DNA from 3 places in the Janthinobacterium sp. SUN100 genome. Region 3 is predicted to be linked to each of the others. Evidence: predicted binding sites of a transcription regulator. Region 3 holds the regulator's gene; each other region holds the start of a gene.
What was found. Region 3 encodes sigma-54, which starts transcription at its own class of promoters, with help from an activator protein. Its sites were predicted from a motif close to TGGCANGNAANCTGCTTT; they were not measured.

Region 1: prpB (methylisocitrate lyase) is a predicted target of sigma-54. The motif match lies at 969-986, and genes of this name have one in related genera.
Region 2: O0881_RS25625 (TorF family putative porin) is a predicted target of sigma-54. The motif match lies at 940-957, and genes of this name have one in related genera.

What each region holds. Positions count from the first base shown of each region.
Region 1 is NZ_JAPUBU010000001.1:1,356,148-1,358,415, reverse strand. Features, by position in the region: gene O0881_RS05875 (hypothetical protein) at 81-317, shown strand; gene O0881_RS05870 (hypothetical protein) at 440-688, shown strand; gene prpB (methylisocitrate lyase) at 1,049-1,936, shown strand; gene prpC (2-methylcitrate synthase) at 2,015-2,268, shown strand, end outside.
Region 2 is NZ_JAPUBU010000006.1:2,057-4,324, reverse strand. Features, by position in the region: gene O0881_RS25630 (P-II family nitrogen regulator) at 1-80, opposite strand, end outside; gene O0881_RS25625 (TorF family putative porin) at 92-859, opposite strand; gene O0881_RS25620 (accessory factor UbiK family protein) at 1,129-1,377, shown strand; gene O0881_RS25615 (YifB family Mg chelatase-like AAA ATPase) at 1,492-2,268, shown strand, end outside.
Region 3 is NZ_JAPUBU010000003.1:190,827-193,094, reverse strand. Features, by position in the region: gene lptB (LPS export ABC transporter ATP-binding protein) at 1-225, shown strand, start outside; gene O0881_RS17355 (RNA polymerase factor sigma-54) at 230-1,708, shown strand; gene raiA (ribosome-associated translation inhibitor RaiA) at 1,778-2,140, shown strand.

The DNA of each region.
Region 1 (2,268 bases), on a different contig from region 3:
GGAGCAGGCATGCGGCCGTTACAGCCGTGCGCACCCCGGCGCTTGCAGCATGGTAACCTCATTCTTCCAAGGAGGAATTCATGAACGATATCACTGCACGCAGCGAACAGTACCGCGGTTTTACGATTTCCGTGACCCCGCAAAAGGATAACGACGATTTATGGGATTTTACCTACCGCCTGCAGCGCGAAGGCGAGCCGGAAGCGCAGGCGATCACGCGCAGCCGCACCCTGGGCGGCTACGCGGCCCCCGAAACGGCTTGCACGGCGGGCCTGCAAGTGGCCAGGACGGAAGTCGATAATCTGCTGCGCCCTTGAGCCAGCGTAAATCGTTTAGCCCGAAAGTGAGCCTGACTACGGCTGGCGCGTGAAACACGTCGCTGCCAGCCGCGCTTCATGCTACGATTTCCACTATTGAGTCAGTCACGAAGGAGGCACCCATGGATAGCAGTTCTAAAATTCACTATAAAGGCTGGGAAATCGTTCCCTTGGCCGTGCCCACCACCGACGGCAAATGGTCGGCCAGTTGCGACATCGAGCGCGCCACGGCCGAAGGCCTGGAAGTATTCGAAGGCTCGACCATGCAATTCGTGCGCGACGACGAGGAGGGCGCCATTGCCGCCGCCTGCGAAGAAGCCGTGCGCCAGATCGACAACATCATCGCCAACCCGCTGGTGCGGCTGGCCTAGTTCTTTACTCTTTCAGTGTTCCCGCAGCCGGCATCCGCCGGCTGTTTTTTTTTGCGCGCGACCGGCGGCGCGTGTGCCTGCCCCCATCTTTTCATCTAGCGGTGTTGCATGTTTCAATGCTATGTTTCAAAATGAAATTATGAAACGATAATGAAACATCGAATAGGACAAACGTGACATCGTTGTTCCCTCGCGTCACAGCCCCGGAGCAGTGCTGGCTGGCCCCTTGTCGCTTGTTTTCGCTCTGCCGTCACGTGTTGTTCGCCGCGCCGCGCCGGCCTGGCACGGCATTTGCAATACTGATGCTCATAGCCACTCCGTGAAACATTCGGGACCATCCGAAACCCATAAGGTGAACACATGACTCAATACTCCGCAGGTGCCGCATTCCGCAAGGCCGTCCAGGAAGAATCCCCGTTGCAAGTCGTCGGCGCCATCAACGCCAACCACGCCTTGCTGGCCAAGCGCGCCGGTTACAAGGCCATTTACCTGTCCGGCGGCGGCGTCGCGGCCGGCTCGCTGGGCTTGCCCGACCTGGGCATTTCCAGCCTGGACGACGTGCTGACCGACATCCGCCGCATCACCGACGTGTGCGACCTGCCGCTGCTGGTCGATGCCGACACGGGCTTCGGTTCGTCCGCCTTCAACGTGGCGCGCACGGTGAAATCGATGATCAAGTTCGGCGCGGCCGGCCTGCACATCGAAGACCAGGTGGGCGCCAAGCGCTGCGGCCACCGTCCGGGCAAGGAAATCGTGAGCAAGGAAGAAATGGTCGACCGCATCAAGGCGGCCGTCGATGCGCGCACGGACCCGAACTTCGTCATCATGGCGCGCACCGATGCGCTGGCCGTCGATGGCCTGGAAGCGGCGCTGGAACGCGCCGTCGCCTGCGTCGAAGCGGGCGCCGACATGATCTTCCCGGAAGCCATCACGGACCTGGACATGTACGCCACCTTCGCCAAGGCCGTCAACGTGCCGATTTTGGCCAACATCACGGAATTCGGTTCCACGCCGCTGTTCACCCTGGACGAACTGCGAAGCGCCCACGTGGGCCTGGCCCTGTATCCGCTGTCGGCCTTCCGCGCCATGAACAAGGCGGCGGAAAACGTCTACCAGGCGCTGCGCCGCGACGGCACGCAAAAGAACGTCGTCGACACTATGCAGACGCGCATGGAGCTGTACGAATCGATCAATTACCACGATTTCGAGCAAAAGCTCGATGCGCTGTTCGCCGCGCAAAAGAAATAAGTAAAGAAAAGAGAAGCAGGGGCCGCATGCCGGCCCCGCAGTGATGCAACCGAGACTAGTCAATTTTTGGAGAAATCAATGAACGCACCGCAAGCCGCCACTTTCAAGCCTAAAAAATCCGTCGCCCTGTCCGGCGTCACCGCCGGCAACACGGCGCTGTGCTCGGTCGGCAAGACCGGCAACGATTTGCACTACCGCGGCTATGACATCCTGGACGTGGCCGACAGCTGCGAGTTCGAGGAGATCGCCTACCTGCTGGTGCACGGCAAGCTGCCGACAGCCGCCGAACTGAAAGGCTACAAGGCCAAGTTGAAATCCCTGCGCGGCTTGCC
Region 2 (2,268 bases), on a different contig from region 3:
CCTTGCACATTGATAGCCGACAAAGCTTCGCGTACTTCGTCCAGTTTGAACGGTTTAATGATTGCAGTAATCATTTTCATGGCAGTCTCGCTTAAAAGGTTTTGGACACGGTCAGCACGAGACCGGATTTCGCCAGATTCTTGCCATTCGGTGCCATCGAATCGATATTGGCCTTGACGGCCGCCACGGAAACGGTCACCACGCCAAAGTCCTTGGTCACGCCGATCTTGTAATCGCTGTAGCTGAGGGAATCGTTGTGCTCGACCTTCTGACGGCCCGCATGCAGGTTCAACATGTAGCCATCATGCACCTCGACGTTGGCGCCCACGTCGAGGTAGCCGCTGTTCTTGCTGTCGGCAACGCCGAACAGATTGGTGGTCGAATGCGAGTACTTGATATACATCGGACCGTAGCCGAGCTGGCCGTACAGCTCGAAGGTGTTGGCATTCGTGCTCAGCCCATTCGATGGGTAGAAGTAGTACAGGCCGCCCACGTCATAGGTAAAATCCTTGCTGATCTCGCCCCGCTTGCCGCCGTAGATATCCCATTCCAGGTTGGTATCGCCGCCGCCGTCCTTGATCCATTTGATGCTCGACAGCCAGGTGCCCACATACAGGCCCGTCGGGTTATGGGTGTAGTCGGCACCGCCGCTGACAGCCGGGTTCAAGCGGCTTTGCGAGATGCCGCGGTAACGGTAGTCGCTGGTCAGCGCCACGTTGTAGCTCACCACGTTATCAGGTACGGCTTCGGCCGCAACAGGCGCCGCCACTGCATCCTGGGCCATGGCGCTACCGCACAAGGCGGTCATGGCCAGCGTCAACGCTGTAGCTAAAGTCATGTTCTTGGACAGATTCTTCATGGCGATTCCCTTTTATTGAACTTTTAAAGCGGTTGAGGTTTAAAATCTTGGCTGGAGATCACAAAGCGTTCATACCTTCTTTAGCAGAATACGTGCCAGCTCTATTGCCACCTTGACAGGTGCATTTCCGTCCATACATACCCTGCACACGGCCAGGAATGCGGCAACGGACTGCTGAAGCACAATGAAGCGCCCAGTTTCGCACCAGATTAACGCCGCTGTGCACCGCAATGGTGCGATGCACAGGCCGCACCATAAAAGGACTGACCATGGACATGAATACCTTCTTTAACGACTTGCAGGGCAAGATCCATCAAGCCATCGAAAACTCGCCGGCCAAGGATATCGAGAAAAATGTGAAATCGATGATGACCCAGGGCTTCGCCCGCCTCGATCTCGTCACGCGCGAGGAATTCGATATCCAGGCGCAAGTACTGGCCAAGACGCGCGCAAAACTGGATGCACTGGAATTGCGCCTGATCGAACTGGAAACGCGCCTGAACGATCCAAAAGCCTAAGCCGCCGCTGCACGCAGGGCGCCGTAATCGGCGACCTTGCTGGCATACATCAAGCCTCACACCTTTTCAAGCGCTAGACTGATCCTGCCCGCGTCCGCGCTACAGGGGAGTCTGATGAGCCTGGCCGTCCTGAAAAGCCGCGCCCTGGCCGGCATGGAGGCGCCCGAGGTAAGTGTCGAAGTCCACCTTGCCAATGGCTTGCCTTCGTTTACGATAGTCGGCCTGCCGGATACGGAAGTGAAGGAGTCTCGCGACCGTGTGCGTGCCGCGTTGCAAAACTGCGGCTTCGAGATGCCGGCGCGGCGCATCACGGCCAATCTGGCGCCGGCAGACTTGCCCAAGGAATCGGGCCGCTTCGACTTGCCCATCGCACTGGGCATCCTGGCTGCCTCCGGCCAGTTGCCGGGCGACCAATTACACCACTATGAATTCGCGGGCGAACTGTCGCTGTCTGGCCAGTTGCGCCCCATCCGCGGCGCCTTGGCCATGACCTTTGCCATGCAGCGCAGCCAGTCGGGCACGCCACGCGCCTTCATCTTGCCGCAGGCGAACGCGGACGAGGCGGCTCTCGTCAGCGATGCCTGCATCTATCCCGCCCACAGCCTGCTCGAGGTCTGTGCGCATTTTGCCAGGCACGCCAGCCAGACTGCCCTGCAACGCCACCAGCCCGTGCTGGCACCGCACGCTTTTCCCTATCCCGACTTTGCCGACGTGCAAGGGCAGCTGCAGGCACGACGCGCACTGGAAGTGGCGGCAGCGGGCGGTCACAACGTCCTGATGGTGGGACCACCGGGCGCAGGCAAGACCATGCTGGCCAGCCGCTTCCCTGGCGTGCTGCCGCCCATGAGCGATGAAGAGGCGCTGGAATCGGCGGCCGTGCATTCGCTGGGC
Region 3 (2,268 bases):
GTCGATCCGATCGCCGTGATCGAGATCCAGCGCATTGTGCGTTTCTTGAAGGAGCGCAATATCGGCGTGCTGATTACCGATCATAATGTGCGTGAGACGCTGGGTATTTGCGACCGCGCCTACATCATCAACCAGGGCTCGGTGCTGGCGTCGGGACGCCCCGACGACATCATTGCGAACGAGTCGGTACGCCGGGTCTATCTGGGCGAACACTTCCGCATGTAAGCCAATGAAACAATCATTGCAGCTGCGCACTTCGCAGCACCTGGCACTGACGCCGCAGTTGCAGCAATCGATACGCCTGTTGCAATTGTCTACCCTGGAATTGCACCAGGAACTCGAGCAATTGCTGACGGACAATCCCTTGCTCGAACGCCTCGATGATCCGCTCGACCGTTCGCTGCGCCTGCTGTCCGACGGGGCCTTGAGCTCCACGGCCGCACCGGCCGAAGCGCCGCCCCAGCCGCCAGGCCAGGAGGCGCCCGCAGCGCCGGCCGAAGCGGAAGCGTTTGACGGCGAGGGGGGCGACAGCCCGGCCGCCGCGGATGGCGGCGACAGCGACTGGAGTGAGGCGAGCCGGGGCAAGGCGCCCGACGACGACGATTCGCGTCCGCAATTGGAGGCCCATCACTGCACCCTGCGCGAACACCTGATGGAGCAGATGCGCGTGACGGTGCTCGAATTGCGCGACCGCGCACTGGTCGAGCTGATCATCGACGCGCTCGACGACAATGGCTACCTGGAAGAGTCGCTCGACGACATCCTGGCGCGCCTGCCGGAAGAGCTGGAAATCGACGCCGACGAGATGCGCACGGCCTTGTCGCTGCTGCAAAGTTTCGATCCGCCGGGCGTGGGCGCGCGCAACGCGTCCGAATGCCTGGCCCTGCAAATCAAGCGCTTGCCACACATCGCCATGGTGACGCGGCGCATGGCCCTCGTCATCGTGGAAAAGCACCTGGCCTGGTTTGCCCAGCGCGATTTCAACAAGCTGAAAAAAGCCCTCGATTGCGACGATGAAGACTTGCGCGAAGCGCAGACGGTGATTCGCCAGTGCAATCCGCATCCGGGCGCCGTGTTCGCCTCGGACGTGTCCGATTACGTGGTGCCCGACGTCGTCGTCAAGCGCGCGCGCAATGGCTGGCAAGTGACCCTGAACAACGACGTCATGCCGCGCCTGCGCGTCAACGCCATGTACGCCAACTTGCTCAAGCAAGGCAAGGGGGAGGGCGCCATGGGCGCACAGTTGCAGGAGGCCAAGTGGCTGATCAAGAACATGCGCCAGCGCTTCGACACGATCCTGCGCGTGGCACAGGCGATAGTAGAAAGACAAAAGAACTTTTTCTCGCATGGGGCCGTTGCCATGCGCCCCCTTGTGCTCCGTGAAATAGCTGATACACTGGGTTTACACGAGAGTACTATCTCGCGGGTAACAACTCAAAAGTACATGCTGACCCCGCACGGCATGTTCGAGTTGAAATATTTCTTTGGTAGCCACGTCGCCACCGAAGCGGGGGGCGAAGCGTCATCGACGGCGATACGGGCATTGATCGTGCAACTGACAGGAGCAGAAGACCCTAAAAATCCTTTATCCGACAGTAAGATTGCGGACATGCTGGGGGAACAAGGCATGGTGATTGCGCGACGTACTGTTGCCAAATACCGGGAAGCATTAAAAATTCCGCCAGTGAGCCTGCGTAAGTGTTTGTAAGTTTTTTTCGGTTCCTCTGCGGGCCGGATAGGATGGACCGCACGAACCCGATCATCTTTAGGAGTGTGTATGAATCTCACCATCAGCGGACATCATCTCGAAGTGACACCAGCCATCCGTGAATACGTACAAACGAAGCTGGAGCGCGTGAAACGTCATTTCGATCAAGTCATCGATATCGCCGTGATTCTGACCGTGGATAACCTCAAAGAGAAAGAAAAACGTCAAAAGGCTGAAGTCAACCTGCGTTTGAGCGGCAAGACTGTCTATGTGGAAAGCTTGGCGCACGACCTGTACGCCGCGATCGATACGCTGATCGACAAGCTCGATAGGCAAGTGATGAAATACAAAACCAAAGTGCAAGGGCACGGTAAAGAGGCGATCAAGCATCTGCCAGACAACTCCGAGGAAGAAGCCGTCGTCGCCGTCTAAGGCCACCCGCTTCCAGCAGTTGTGATCAATTAAGGGCGCACATTGCGCCCTTTTTTGCGCCCAGCGGAACGCAATGTTCCCCGCGCAGGCATTAGAATATTCGCACTTTCACTTCTTTCCTGCCTGCC